2 regions of the Streptomyces sp. CWNU-52B genome follow, and region 2 is predicted to be linked to the other one. Evidence: riboswitches for the same ligand, from Rfam matches in the RefSeq annotation. Region 2 holds a riboswitch; the other holds the start of a gene.
What was found. Region 2 has a riboswitch for glycine ahead of gcvT (glycine cleavage system aminomethyltransferase GcvT). Riboswitches for the same ligand answer to the same signal wherever they lie in the genome.
Positions count from the first base shown of each region.

Region 1: it holds a riboswitch for glycine, as region 2 does, so the genes downstream of both, gcvP (aminomethyl-transferring glycine dehydrogenase) here and gcvT (glycine cleavage system aminomethyltransferase GcvT) in region 2, are expected to answer to the same signal.

Region 1 covers NZ_JBLFJV010000013.1:9,075-16,390, forward strand. The annotation lists gene ACLVWQ_RS14995 (DNA polymerase IV) at 1-1,335, shown strand, start outside; gene ACLVWQ_RS15000 (PRC-barrel domain-containing protein) at 1,688-2,062, opposite strand; glycine riboswitch at 2,167-2,262, shown strand; gene gcvP (aminomethyl-transferring glycine dehydrogenase) at 2,449-5,334, shown strand; gene ACLVWQ_RS15010 (DUF5999 family protein) at 5,497-5,700, opposite strand; gene ACLVWQ_RS15015 (hypothetical protein) at 6,099-6,713, opposite strand.
Region 2 covers NZ_JBLFJV010000027.1:18,124-25,439, forward strand. The annotation lists gene ACLVWQ_RS24710 (hypothetical protein) at 1-925, opposite strand, end outside; gene ACLVWQ_RS24715 (L-serine ammonia-lyase) at 1,024-2,406, opposite strand; gene glyA (serine hydroxymethyltransferase) at 2,507-3,769, opposite strand; gene gcvH (glycine cleavage system protein GcvH) at 3,817-4,194, opposite strand; gene gcvT (glycine cleavage system aminomethyltransferase GcvT) at 4,835-5,962, opposite strand; glycine riboswitch at 6,134-6,254, opposite strand; gene ACLVWQ_RS24735 (AAA family ATPase) at 6,488-7,156, shown strand; gene ACLVWQ_RS24740 (enhanced serine sensitivity protein SseB) at 7,249-7,316, shown strand, end outside.

The sequences.
Region 1 (7,316 bases), on a different contig from region 2:
GGCGGCCTGGGACCGCGGGGCGTGGTCTCCACCTGTTCGTACGAGGCACGGGTCTTCGGGGTGCATTCGGCGATGCCGATGGCCCAGGCCCGCCGCCTCGCGCCGAACGCGGCCTACCTCGTACCGCGCTTCGGGCTCTACCGGGAGATCAGCGAGCAGGTGATGGGGCTCCTGAGGGAGCTGTCGCCGCTGGTGGAGCCGCTGAGCCTGGACGAGGCGTTCGTGGACCTGGAGGCCGGGCGGACCGCCTGGGACGAGACGTCGGCGCGGCTGACCGCGGGGAAGTTGCGCGCGGACATCCGGGCCGTCACGGGGCTGACCGGATCCGTGGGGCTCGCGGCCTCCAAGATGCTCGCGAAGATCGCCTCCGAGCAGGCCAAGCCCGACGGGCTCGTACTGATAGAGCCGGGCACCGAGCGGGAGCTGCTGGCTCCCATGCCGGTGCGGATCCTGCCGGGTGTGGGGCCCGCCACGGGGGACCATCTGCGGCGGGGCGGGATCAGCACGGTCGGGGAGATCGCGGAGGCCGGCGAGGACGAGCTCGTACGGCTTCTGGGCAAGGCCCATGGAGTCGCGCTGTACGCCATGGCGCTGGCCCGCGACGAGCGGCCCGTGGTGGCCGAGCGGGACACCAAGTCGGTGTCCGTCGAGGACACGTACGACGTGGACATCCATGAGCGGGTGCGGGTGCGGATGGAGGTGCAGCGGCTGGCCGACCGGTGTGTCCAGCGGTTGCGGGGCGCGCATCTGTCGGGGCGGACCATCGTGCTGAAGGTGCGGCGGTACGACTTCTCCACGCTGACGCGTTCCGAGACGCTTCGGGGGCCCACGGACGACCCCGCGGTGGTGCGGGAGGCGGCTGCGCGGCTGCTGGAGTCCGTGGACACCACGGGGGGTGTGCGGCTGCTGGGGGTGGGGGTTTCGGGGCTGGCCGACTACACGCAGGAGGATCTCTTCGCGCAGGCGCGGGTTGGTGCGGCGGGGGAGGTGGAGTTGGAGCAGGCCGGTGCCGGTGCCGGTGTTGGTAGCGGCGTCGGTGCTGGTACCGGTGTCGGTGGGCAGGGGGTGGTTGAGGGCGTGGTGGCTGAGGAGCCGGTGGCGGAGCCCGTGGTGGAGCGGCAGTGGCGGGCGGGGCATGACGTTCGGCACAGCGAGTTCGGGCACGGGTGGGTGCAGGGGAGTGGGCTGGGGCGGGTGACTGTGCGGTTCGAGACGCCTGACTCGGGGCCGGGGCGGGTGAAGACGTTTCGGGTTGATGATCCTGCGTTGGAGGGGGCGGAGCCGTTGCCGTTGGTGTCGCCCGTGCGGGGGCCTGCGGCGCTTGGGGAGGAGTAGAGGGGTGGGGCTCGGTCTGGGTGGGGGTGTGGGGGCTGGGGTGTGGTTGTGCGTGCGGGTGCGTTGTGGCTGGTCGCGCAGTTCCCCGCGCCCCTAAAAGATTGCGCCGTTCCCCGCGCCCCTAAAGGCTTGCGCCGTTCCCCGCGCTCCTGAAGGACTGCGCCGTTGCCTGCGACCCCTGAAGGACTGCGCCGTTGCCTGCGACCCCTGAAGGACTGCGCCGTTGCCTGCGACCCCTGAAGGATTGAGCCGTTTCCCGCGGCCCCAGAGGACTGTGCCGTCCCCGCGGCCCTGCGGGATTGCGTCGTTCGCCGTCCTCCCGATGCGGCTGTGGCGGGGGCTGTCTTCCTGGTCAGGGAGGGTTTTCCTGGCCTGCCAGGTGGCCGAAGTCTCGGTCTGGGAACGGTGGGGGGCGGGAGGTGTCCAGGCCGTAGTGGTGGTAGAGCTGGAGTTCCTGTTCGGGGGAGAGGTGGCGGCCCACGCCGAAGTCCGGGGCGTCCTTGATCAGGGACCGTTCGAACGGGATGCGCAGCGATCCGCCGACCAGTTCGCTGGGGTCCAGGGGGACGAAGGCGTCCCGGCTGAACAGGCCGGTGCGGATGGCCGCCCACTCCGGTACGCCGGTCGCGTCGTCGAGATAGACCTCGTCGACGGTGCCGATCCTCGTGCCGTTGCGATCGAACGCCTTGCGGCCTATCAGGTTGCGCGGATCGATGTCGGTCTGCACGGGCCCTCCAGCTGCTCGCAACTCATCCGTAAGCACTACGAAAGAGCACTTTGAGGAGGGCGGCCACTCGAGGGAACCCCGCTGGTAGGCTGGGCAACGGCTGCTGACCCCGTGCGGGAGAGTCCTCCAGGCTTCATCGGAGGCGCCGAAGGAGCAAATCCTCCCCGGAATCTCTCAGGCACACGTACCGCACGGACGAGGTCACTCTGGAAAGCAGAGCGGTGTTCGAGCTTTTTGACGGCTTCCGCTCTCACCGACGGTGAAAGCCGGAGCGCCTTCACGGCGAGCCGGTGAAGCTCTCAGGTCGAGATGACAGAGGGGGAGGCCGTTCGGGCACCCACATCGTGGTGCCCCTCGAAGGTCGTCAGACCAGGAGGCCTCCCGCAATGACCACCCAACGCACTCCGCTCTCCGAGCTCGAACAGGGAATCCCGTTCGAGCAGCGCCACATCGGGCCCGACTCCGAGGCCCGCGCCAAGATGCTCGCGCAGGTGGGGTACGGCTCGCTGGACGAGCTGACGGCCACCGCCGTGCCGGATGTGATCAAGAACGCCGAGGCGCTGGCACTGCCGGACGCGCGCACCGAGGCCGAGGTGCTGGCCGAACTGCGCTCCCTCGCGGACCGCAACCAGGTGCTGGACTCCATGATCGGGCTCGGCTACTACGGGACGTTCACCCCGCCCGTCATCCTGCGCAACGTGATGGAGAGCCCGGCCTGGTACACCGCGTACACGCCCTACCAGCCGGAGATCTCGCAGGGGCGGCTCGAGGCCCTGCTGAACTTCCAGACCATGGTGGCCGACCTGACCGGTCTGCCGACCTCCGGTGCCTCGCTGCTCGACGAGAGCACCGCGGCCGCCGAGGCGATGGCGCTGTCGCGGCGCATGGGGAAGAACAAGAAGGGCCTCTTCCTCATCGACGCGGACACCATGCCGCAGACCGTCGCCGTGATCCGGACCCGTGCCGAACCCACCGGTGTCGAGGTCGTCGTCGCCGACCTGAGCGACGGCGTCCCCGCCGAGCTCGCCGAGCGCGAGATCAACGGCGTCCTCCTCCAGTACCCCGGCGCCTCCGGTGCCGTACGGGACCTCGCGCCCGTCGTCGAGCAGGCGCACGAGCTGGGCGCGATCGTCACCGTCGCCGCCGATCTGCTCGCCCTGACGCTGCTCACCTCGCCCGGTGAGCTGGGCGCCGACATCGCCGTCGGTACGACCCAGCGCTTCGGCGTGCCGATGGGCTTCGGCGGACCGCACGCCGGATACATGGCCGTACGGGAGAAGTTCGCGCGCAGCCTGCCCGGACGGCTCGTCGGCGTCTCGGTCGACGCCGACGGCAACAAGGCGTACCGGCTCGCCCTGCAGACGCGTGAGCAGCACATCCGCCGGGAGAAGGCGACCAGCAACATCTGTACGGCCCAGGTGCTGCTCGCCGTGATGGCCGGGATGTACGCCGTCTACCACGGACCCCAGGGGCTCAGGTCCATCGCACGGCGCACCCATCGCTACGCCACGATCCTCGCCGCGGGGCTGCGGGCGGGCGGTGTCGAGGTCGTCCACGAGGCGTACTTCGACACCCTCACCGTGCGGGTGCCGGGCCGGGCCGCCGAGACGCTGGAGGCCGCCCGCCGGGGCGGGGTCAACCTCCACCTTGTGGACGCGGACCACCTGTCCCTCTCCTGCGACGAGACGACCACCCGGGCCCAGCTGGGCGCCGTCTGGTCGGCGTTCGGGGTCGACGGCGACGTGGCCGCGCTGGACACCACGGCGCAGGACACGCTGCCGGACCCGCTGCTGCGCACCGACGAGTACCTCACGCACCCGGTCTTCCACCAGTACCGCTCGGAGACCGCGATGCTGCGCTACCTGCGCCGCCTCGCGGACCGCGACTACGCGCTCGACCGGGGCATGATCCCGCTCGGCTCGTGCACCATGAAGCTCAACGCGACCACCGAGATGGAGCCGGTCACCTGGCCGGAGTTCGGACAGCTGCACCCCTTCGCGCCCGCGGAACAGGCGCAGGGCTACCTTACGCTCATCCGTGAGCTGGAGGAGCGGCTCGCCGAGGTCACGGGCTACGACAACGTCTCGCTCCAGCCCAACGCCGGCTCGCAGGGCGAGCTGGCCGGCCTGCTGGCCGTCCGCGGCTACCACCGGGCGAACGGCGACGAGCAGCGCACCGTCTGCCTCATCCCGTCCTCCGCGCACGGCACGAACGCGGCCAGCGCCGTGATGGCCGGCATGAAGGTCGTCGTCGTGAAGACCGCCGAGGACGGCGAGATCGACGTCGAGGACCTGCGTGCCAAGATCGAGCGGCACCGCGACGAACTGTCCGTACTGATGATCACGTACCCCTCGACGCACGGGGTGTTCGAGGAGCACGTCGCCGGCATCTGCGCGCAGGTGCACGAGGCGGGCGGCCAGGTCTACGTGGACGGCGCCAACCTCAACGCGCTCGTCGGGCTTGCCAAGCCCGGACATTTCGGCGGCGACGTCTCGCACCTCAACCTGCACAAGACGTTCTGCATCCCGCACGGCGGCGGTGGCCCCGGCGTCGGCCCGGTCGGCGTGCGCGCCCACCTGGCGCCCTACCTGCCCAACCACCCGCTGCAGCCCGCAGCGGGCCCCGAGACGGGCGTGGGGCCGGTCTCAGCGGCTCCCTGGGGCTCCGCGGGCATCCTGCCGATCTCCTGGGCGTACGTCCGTCTCATGGGCGGTGAGGGGCTCAAGCGGGCCACGCAGGTCGCCGTCCTCAGCGCCAACTACGTGGCCAAGCGTCTCGAACCGCACTACCCGGTCCTCTACACGGGTCCCGGCGGCCTGGTGGCGCACGAGTGCATCATCGATCTGCGGCCGCTGACCAAGGCGACCGGCGTGAGTGTCGACGACGTCGCCAAGCGGCTCATCGACTACGGGTTCCACGCGCCGACCATGTCGTTCCCGGTGGCAGGCACGCTGATGATCGAGCCCACCGAGAGCGAGGACCTCACCGAACTCGACCGGTTCTGCGAGGCGATGATCGCCATCCGCGCGGAGATCGAGAAGGTCGGCTCGGGCGCGTGGGCGGCGGACGACAACCCGCTGCGCAACGCCCCGCACACGGCGGCCGCGCTCGGCGGCGCGTGGGAGCACGCGTACAGCCGCGAGGAGGCCGTCTTCCCTGCGGGGGTCTCGGCGGCCGACAAGTACTGGCCGCCGGTGCGGCGCATCGACCAGGCGTACGGCGACCGGAACCTGGTCTGTTCCTGCCCGCCGCTGGACGCCTACGAGGATTAGGCGCCGCGAGGAGCGGACGCGTACGAGGAGTGGACGCCCACGGAGAGTAGTCGCTCCCGGACACGCGTCGGGGCCGGTTCGGGAGTGTTTCCCGGGCCGGCCCCTCTTGATCCTCTTGCCCCCCGGACGGCCTGCTCAGCCGCCCGCGACGCCCCGTCGTGCTCAGGCGGCGGTCATCACGTCCAGCGCCGGAGACCGGTGTGGATCGATGATCCGTCCGTCCGGCAGAAGCTCACCGGTGTCCTCGAAGAGCAGGACGCCGTTGCACAGCAGGCTCCATCCCTGCTCCGGGTGGTGCGCCACGAGGAGCGCTGCCTCCCGGTCGGCGGAGTCGGCTGTCGGGCACGGTGGCTGGTGCTGGCACATTGATGGGATCTTTCGCTTCGGTGTGAGGTCGGTGATCGATGTCGTGTGTGTCCTGCGGCTCGAACTGGTATTCATAGCCGCCCCCCGTTCCCCCGTTTGTCAGATGGTCCGGAACCCAGTGTTGCCCTACGGCCGCCGATCCGCAGGGATTTGGCGGCAGCGCTCCTCACAGGTTGATGACGCATCACCCGTGCGGACGGTTCAGCCCAACTGGGTTGTCCCTTCGGGTGGTTCGGAATGGCCGGATGGGACTAGTCCGTCCGGGCCGGGAGTGCGCTGAGTCCGCCCCGCGTCACTCCACGCGACGCCCTCCCCACACCCTCCCCAGCACCCCCGCGCAGAGATGTGCCCCGCGGCCGGGGTGGTGGCCGTGGGGCACGGAGAGCTGAGGGGTGCGCTCAGGCGGGTGAGCCGAGCAGCGGTGTGGACGCCGGTGTGGACGTCGGGCTGGGCGTCGGGGTGAGGCGGTGGGTCAGGACGGGCAGCAGTTCGGCCACGCGGTGCGGGCGGTGCGCGGCGATGCCCGGCGGCGCGGGCGCCAGCGGCACCAGCAGGTCGGTGGCGGCGAGGGAGCCCTCGGCGCCGTCCACGGTGACGTCCCCGTGCAGCCAGAGCGTGAGCATGTAGAGCTCGGGTACGGAGAGCAGACGTGGCTGGTACGACCCCGGCATCGTCTCCGCCTGGCGCAGGGCACGCTCGGTCGCGGTGACGTACGGGCCCTCGAAGAAGTGGGAGAAGGCCCAGCCGTCGGGGGTCAGCCTGGTCTCCGCGGCCGCCACGGCACGTTCGTGGCAGCGGACCAGGAAGCGCCATCCGGCGAGCCGGGTGGCCGAGGTGCCCGCCGGGGTGATTCGGTCGAGCACATGGACGGGCAGGGGGAGTTCGGCCGTGAGGGGTCCCTGGGTGTCGCGCAGGGACGGGGTACGTGCTTCACGGACGGCGGTGGGGGAACCGAGGGCCGTGAGGACGGTGCGCAATGCGGGTGCGGGAGCCGGAGGGACGTGCAGCGGCATGATGGGTCGCCTCTCTCATTCGACAGGCATGGTGGCGCGGGGCGGGGGCGGACGGCGTTGTCAGCTCTCGGGGTCAAAGGGGGCGGGGGTGCGGGACCTGCTGCCCAAGGGACGCCTGCCGCGTGATGCCCGGTACGCGTGCTCGCCGAACTGTCCCGGAAGGTCCGGTAGCTCCGATTTCCGCTACGTGGTTCCCTCCGGCGCCTTTGCGAACGCACGCACCGGACGCCGCGCGGCCTGCCCTTCGGACGGACGACGTCACTTCGACGACAGGTCCTGTGGTCGCGAGCGCCAACTCTCTGCCTCGTCAGCGGAGTTTATACGACACGTGTTCAGGTGGTGTTTCGCCTAGCCGTTCCGCATGGTGAGGGCAAGGGGCTATCAGGTCGCCGTTACGTGCGTTTGATCCTGGTTCTCCGGGGGTACTCGTCGATGACCTCGGTGTATTCCGCCGAAGTGGACGGCCGGTTCTCGTCGGCGTTTTTCACGACAGAGTGGGCCGCCGAGAAAACGTCGTGCACCATGCCTGATGAATGTGCCCGCAGAAAACTGACTTCAGAGTAGTGGCCCGGAGGCAGGTCCGGGGCGTTATCGATCACAATG
Region 2 (7,316 bases):
CGCTGGAGTGGTCTCCCAGGACGCAGTCGGCCGCGATCAGGGCCTGTCTCCACCCGGCGAGCGGGTCGATGGCGTCGAGCCCGGCCCGCCGCGCGCCGTCCAGCCACGCATGGACCTGTCCGGGGCCGTGGCCGTGCCAGATGTTCGGATGCAGGACGGCGACCGTGCGGTACTCGTCGGCCGGCAGCTCCGTCGCCAGCCGTGACAGCAGCCAGGGCAGCAGGTCGGCACCGCCGAACAGGGAACGCGACGCCCAGGTCGAGCTGACGACGACCAGCCGCCGGCCGGGCCCCACACCCAGGGCACGGCGGAAGCGGTCGCGCTGGGGGAGGGCGGCGAGGATACGGTCGTGGCACGGATCCCCCGCGAGCACCGCGGTGGGCGCCGCCTGTGGAGAGGCGGCGCGCAGTCTCTCCAGCTGCTCGGGGTGCGAGAGGACGGTGGCGGCCGCGAGCGGACGCCCGTCCCGCAGAGTCCAGTCGGGCGACAGCCCGAAGACCGGCTGCTCGGCGTCCGGTTGTCCGAAGCCCGATCGTCCGGTGTCCGGTGCGGCCAGCCTCTTGTTGTAGCCGACGCCGTGCGACAGAATCACCAACTTGCCGCGTATCGCGCCCAGTTCACCGCCGTAACTCGCGGCCACCGCCAGGTCGAACGTCGTGTCCTTGGCCTGTTCCCACGGCAGGACGGGCAGCCCCGCCTGGGCCAGCAGCTCGGGCACCCCCGCGAGGAACGGGGACGAACCGGTGCAGGTGGCGAACATCTGCACGCGGACATCGCTGTGGAACAGCGGGATGACGTCGAGCAGGCGGGTCGCGGACGTCACGTTGTGCACGATGAACAGGACCCGGCGGCAGCCCACCCGCGTGACCCAGCGCTCCGCGTCCTCGCCCACCGGTACCCGCAACCGTGCCGCCCCGCTTGTCACCGCTGGTCTGTTCCCCTGGCTCGGTCGAGTGGGCCGCTACCGCCGTGCCGCCCGATGCTAGCGGGGCACGGGCCCCGGAAACCATCCTCCCGGTCGGTTCAGCACTCGATGATGTTCACCGCGAGCCCGCCCCGGGCCGTCTCCTTGTACTTGACGGACATGTCGGCGCCCGTCTCCTTCATCGTCTTGATGACCTTGTCGAGGGACACCTTGTGGGAGCCGTCGCCGCGCATGGCCATCTTCGCCGCCGTCACGGCCTTCACCGCGGCCATGCCGTTGCGCTCGATGCAGGGGATCTGGACGAGGCCGCCGACCGGGTCGCAGGTGAGGCCGAGGTTGTGCTCCATGCCGATCTCCGCGGCGTTCTCCACCTGTTCGGGGCTGCCGCCGAGCACCTCGGCGAGGGCGCCGGCCGCCATCGAGCAGGCCGAGCCGACCTCGCCCTGGCAGCCGACCTCGGCGCCCGAGATGGAGGCGTTCTCCTTGAAGAGCATGCCGATGGCTCCCGCGGCGAGCAGGAAGCGTACGACGCCGTCGTCCTTCTCCTCCTCGGAGGCCGCGCCCGCTATGAAGTTGACGTAGTAGTGCAGGACCGACGGGATGATGCCCGCGGCGCCGTTGGTGGGGGCGGTCACGACGCGGCCGCCCGCCGCGTTCTCCTCGTTCACCGCCATCGCGTACAGCGTGATCCACTCCATGGCGTGCGCCGCCGGGTCGCCCTCGGCGCGCAGCTGGCGGGCCGACATGGCCGCGCGGCGGCGGACCCTGAGGCCGCCGGGCAGGATGCCCTCGCGGGACATGCCGCGCGACACGCACGCCTGCATCACGCGCCAGATGCCGAGGAGCCCCTCGCGGATCTCCTCCTCGGTGCGCCAGGCCAGCTCGTTCTCCAGCATCAGGGCCGAGATGGACAGGCCCGTCTCCCGCGCCAGCCGCAGCAGCTCGTCGCCCGTGCGGAAGGGGTACTTCAGCACCGTGTCGTCCAGCTTGATGCGGTCCTCGCCCACCGCGTCCTCGTCGACGACGAAACCGCCGCCCACCGAGTAGTACGTCTTCGACAGCAGCTCGGCGCCCGAGGCGTCGTACGCCCACAGCGTCATGCCGTTCGCGTGGTACGGCAGCGTCTTGCGGCGGTGCAGCAGCAGGTCGTCGTCGAAGGAGAAGTCGATCTCGTGCTCACCGAGCAGGTCGAGCCGGCCCGACGACTTGATCTTCTCGACCCGGTCGTCGGCGCCCTCGACGTCCACCGTGCGGGGCGAGGCGCCCTCCAGGCCGAGCAGTACCGCCTTGGGCGTTCCGTGGCCGTGCCCGGTCGCGCCCAGGGAGCCGTACAGCTCGGCGCGGACCGAGGTCACGGGGGCCAGCAGTTCCTCGGTGCGCAGGCGGTGCGCGAACATACGGGCCGCGCGCATCGGGCCGACCGTGTGGGAGCTGGACGGGCCGATGCCGATCGAGAACAGGTCGAAGACCGAGATGGCCACGGTGACTCCTCAGAACAGGGTGGAGCGAGAGGGGGCTGGGGCCGGCCGTGCGGGGTGTCGCGCACACCTTCCAGTGTGCGCGACCCCGTGCGTAACGGAACTACTTGCCCAGACCGGGGTACAACGGGTGCTTGTCCGCCAGGGCGGTCACCCGGGCCTTGAGCGCCGGCGCGTCGTAGGACGGCTTGAGGGTCTCCGCGATGACGTCCGCGACCTCGGTGAAGTCCTCGGCCGTGAAGCCGCGGGTCGCCAGGGCGGGGGTGCCGATCCGCAGGCCCGAGGTGACCATCGGGGGGCGCGGGTCGTTCGGGACGGCGTTGCGGTTGACCGTGATGCCGACCTCGTGGAGCCGGTCCTCCGCCTGCTGCCCGTCCAGCTCGGACTCGCGCAGGTCGACCAGGATCAGATGGACGTCCGTGCCGCCGGAGAGCACGTTCACCCCGGCCGCGCGGGCGTCGGCGGCGGTCAGCCGCTCGGCGAGGATCCGCGCGCCGTCGACCGTACGGTGCTGGCGCTCCTTGAACTCCGCCGAGGCGGCGACCTTGAAGGAGACCGCCTTGGCCGCGATCACGTGCTCCAGGGGGCCGCCCTGGAAGCCCGGGAAGACGGACGAGTTCAGCTTCTTGGCGAAGGCCTTCTTGGCGAGGATGATCCCGCCGCGGGGCCCGCCGAGCGTCTTGTGGGTGGTGGAGGTGACCACGTCGGCGTGCTCCACCGGGTTCGGGTGGAGACCGGCCGCGACCAGGCCCGCGAAGTGCGCCATGTCGACCCACAGGTAGGCCTCGACCGCGTCCGCGATCCGGCGGAACTCGGCGAAGTCCAGCTGCCGCGGGTACGCCGACCAGCCCGCGATGATCACCTTCGGGCGGTGCTCCTTGGCGAGCCGCTCGACCTCGGCCATGTCGACGAGCCCGGCGTCGTCCACGTGGTAGGCCACCACGTCGAACTGCTTGCCGGAGAAGTTCAGCCGCATCCCGTGGGTCAGGTGGCCGCCGTGGGCCAGGTCGAGACCGAGGATGGTGTCACCGGGCTGGGCGAGCGCGAAGAGCGCGGCCTGGTTGGCGGAGGCGCCCGAGTGCGGCTGGACGTTGGCGTACTCGGCGCCGAACAGCTCCTTGACCCGGTCGATCGCGATCTGCTCGGCGACGTCGACGTGCTCGCAGCCGCCGTAGTAGCGGCGGCCCGGGTAGCCCTCGGCGTACTTGTTGGTGAGGACCGAGCCCTGGGCCTCCATGACCGCGACCGGGGCGAAGTTCTCCGAGGCGATCATCTCGAGGGTGGACTGCTGACGGTGCAGTTCGGCGTCGAGGGCGGCGGCGACGTCCGGGTCGAGTTCGTGCAGGGGAGTGTTCAGAAGCGACATCGGTGAGGAGTCCTTGGTGTCGGTCGGCGGTCGTCTGTCGTCCGGCGTCAGGAGCCGGAGAACTCGGTGTACTCGTCGGCGGAGAGCAGGTCCTTCGGCTCGTCCGCCACCCGCACCTTGAAGAGCCAGCCGCCCTCGAAGGGGGCGGTGTTCACGAGCGCGGGGTCGTCCACGACGTCCTGGTTGATCTCGGTGATCTCACCGGTGACGGGTGAGTACAGGTCGCTCACCGACTTCGTCGACTCCAGCTCGCCGCAGGTCTCGCCCGCGGTCACGGTGGCACCGACCTCCGGGAGCTGGACGTACACCACGTCGCCGAGCGCGTTGGCCGCGTGCTCCGTGATGCCGACCGTCGAGACGCCGTCCTCGGCGCCCGACAGCCACTCGTGCTCCTTGCTGTAGCGCAGCTGCTGGGGGTTGCTCATGGCCTGAATTCTCCTTCACGAGGGGGAGTGCTGATGCAACGGGAGGGGGAGTGAGCTGGGCGGATGTGCCCGGGGTCACTTCTGCCGCGCACGGAACGGAGTCGCCTCCGCCGCTCACGGCCCGATACCGCTTCCGATACCGACCGGTGCTCCGACCGGCGCCGACCGGAGGGTACCGGCCGAAGCTTCCCGGCTGACGCCGACCGACCGACGCCTTCCGACCGACGCCTTCCGGCTGACGCCGTCCGATGTCTTCGGCCGGAGCCGTGACCGACGTCTCCGGCCGACACCCTCCGGCCGGGCGTCCGCCGGAGAGCGTCGGCCGGTGTCCACCGGCCGGAGTCGGGTGACCGATCCCGGCCGGCCGACTCCGGCCGACCGGCGTCGTCCAGCTGACGTTTTCCGGCCGGCGCCCGGTCGAAGGGTGTCGGTCGGTGGTCGTCGGCCGGGGCGGCTGACGGATTCCGGCCGAGTGGTGTCTTCCGGTTGATGCCTGACGACCGATCTCGATCGACCCGTGCATTCTGGCCGACCGTCCAACCGTCCGCCCGCCCGACGGCCGCCGGCCGGCGTCGGGCGGCCCAGGCGTCCGGCCCGAGCCCGGTCCGCCGGAGCGGCGTCCGGGGCTCGTGGGCCAGCGTCAGGCCGGGCGCCGGTAGAACGGGAGGGCCACGACCTCGTACGGCTCGTGGCTGCCCCGGATGTCCACGCCCACACCGGAGGTGCCCGGCGCGGCGTGCGCGGCGTCGACGTACGCCATCGCGATCGGCTTGCCGAGCGTCGGCGAGGGCGCGCCGGAGGTGACCTCGCCGACGACCGCGCCGTCGGCCACGACGGGGTACCCCGCGCGCGGCACCCGGCGGCCCTCGGCGACCAGGCCGACCAGCACGCGCGGCGGCTGCGACTCGGCGCGGGCGGCGGCCGCGGACAGCGCCTCGCGGCCCACGAAGTCGCCCTCCTTCTCGAACTTCACGACCCGGCCGAGCCCCGCGTCGAACGGCGTGAGCGCGGTGCTCAGCTCATGCCCGTACAGCGGCATGCCCGCCTCCAGGCGCAGCGTGTCCCGGCAGGAGAGCCCGCAGGGGATGAGCCCGGCCGCGGCCCCCGCGTCGGTCAGCGCCTGCCACAGCTTCTCCGCGTCGGCCGGGGCCACGAACAGCTCGAAGCCGTCCTCGCCGGTGTAGCCGGTGCGCGCGATCAGGGCCGGGACACCGGCGACCGTGCCGGGCAGGCCCGCGTAGTACTTCAGGCCGGCCAGGTCGGCGTCGGTGAGGGACTGCAGGATGCCGGAAGACTCCGGGCCCTGCACGGCGAGCAGCGCGTACGCGTCCCGGTCGTCGCGCACCTCGGCGTCGAAGCCCTCGGCGCGCTCCACGAGGGCGTCCAGGACCACCTGGGCGTTGGAGGCGTTCGCCACGATCAGGTACTCGGTGTCGGCGAGCCGGTAGACGATCAGGTCGTCGAGGATGCCGCCGTCGGCCCGGCAGATCATGGTGTAGCGGGCGCGGCCGGTCTTCACCCCGCCGATGTTGCCGACCAGCGCGTGGTCGAGGAGCGCGGCGGCCTGCGGCCCGCTCACGGTGATCTCGCCCATGTGGGAGAGGTCGAAGAGACCGGCGCGGCCGCGCACGGCGAGGTGTTCGTCGCGCTCGGACCCGTACCGCAGGGGCATGTCCCAGCCGGCGAAGTCGGTCATCGTCGCGCCCAGCGAACGGTGCAGGGCATCGAGCGCGGTGCGGCGCGGTTCAACGGTGGCGTTGCTGCTCACGGTAGGGCTCCCAAGGCATGACGGCGAGGTCGTTCCTCCCCATCTGTCATCGGAACCTGAGAGGTTCGCCGTGACCACGGCCGGTTACGGCGGACGTGGTGGTCACTGACTTGCACCTTGGGTGGAGCCGGCGCCCTGACTGCCAGGGGACGGCCCGCTTTTCAGATGTGCCTCGCCCGCGCGGTAACGGGGCCTGAGAGATTCAAGGGAGGGACTTGCTCCTTCGGCGCCCGGGTACTCGTACTCGTACACCTACGTGTACATGTCCCCGGAACTCTCCCGCGCGGATTCAAGCGGCCGGTATGCAGTTGGCGGGCACATCATTGCACGCTCCGGCCTCACCGGGGGGCCGCGTGGTGTCCGCACGGTGTCCGGACAGGGGGCAGGGGTGTGGCAGGGGCGTCGACGGTGATCTGTGACGGGGCTGTGGCAGGACAAGAACAGAAACAGGGGGACCAGCGCATTACCTTCTCTTTACACTCGACGGGGGATGGGTCTGCCGACCCCAAGGGGAGGACGATCAGGGTGAACAGGACCACGGCGTACGCGACCACCACGGGCATCGCGCTGCCGAAGCAGCCACCCGCCCCGGCCAGGGAGACGTGCGGTCCGCTTCCGGTGCCCGTCGTCCGCGATCTGCGGTCGCGCGCGGGGCACAGTCCGCACGGTCTGCGCTTCGGACCGGCCGACGTGGTGGTCGTCACGGGCCTGCCGGGCAGCGGGAAGTCGACCCTGATGCGCCGTGCGGTGACCGGCCGGCGCGTCGACTCCCAGGACACCCGCGACCGCTGGGACGGCCGCCTCGCCCGCTTCCTGCCGTACGCGGTCTACCGGCCCCTGGTCCGCGCCGCGCACTACGCGGGCCTGCGCCGGGCCCTGCGCTCCGGTGAGGGCGTCGTCGTGCACGACTGCGGTACGCAGGCCTGGGTGCGCAGTTGGCTCGCCCGGGACGCGCGGCGCCGCGGCGGCACCCTGCATCTGCTGCTGCTCGACGTCGACCCGGGCACGGCCCTGGACGGCCAGCGCGAGCGCGGCCGGGGGGTCTCGCGGTACGCGTTCGCGCGGCACCGCGGCGCGGTGGCCCGGCTGCTGAGGTCCGTGGAGAAGGGCGACCTCCCGGAGGGCTGCGGTTCCGCGGTGCTCGTCGACCGGGCTGCCGCGGACGTCCTGCGGCGCATCGACTTCGGCGGCTGAGCCGGGCCCGGTGCGGTGGACAGGTGCGGCGGACGGGGACGCGGGCGCGTAGCCTCGTCAACCGCACACGGCGGTTCGAGCAGGCGGTAGAGATGGACTTCCCAGCACAGGACATTCCGGCGCAGGACTTCGCGGCGCGGGACTTTCCGGCACAGGCGTA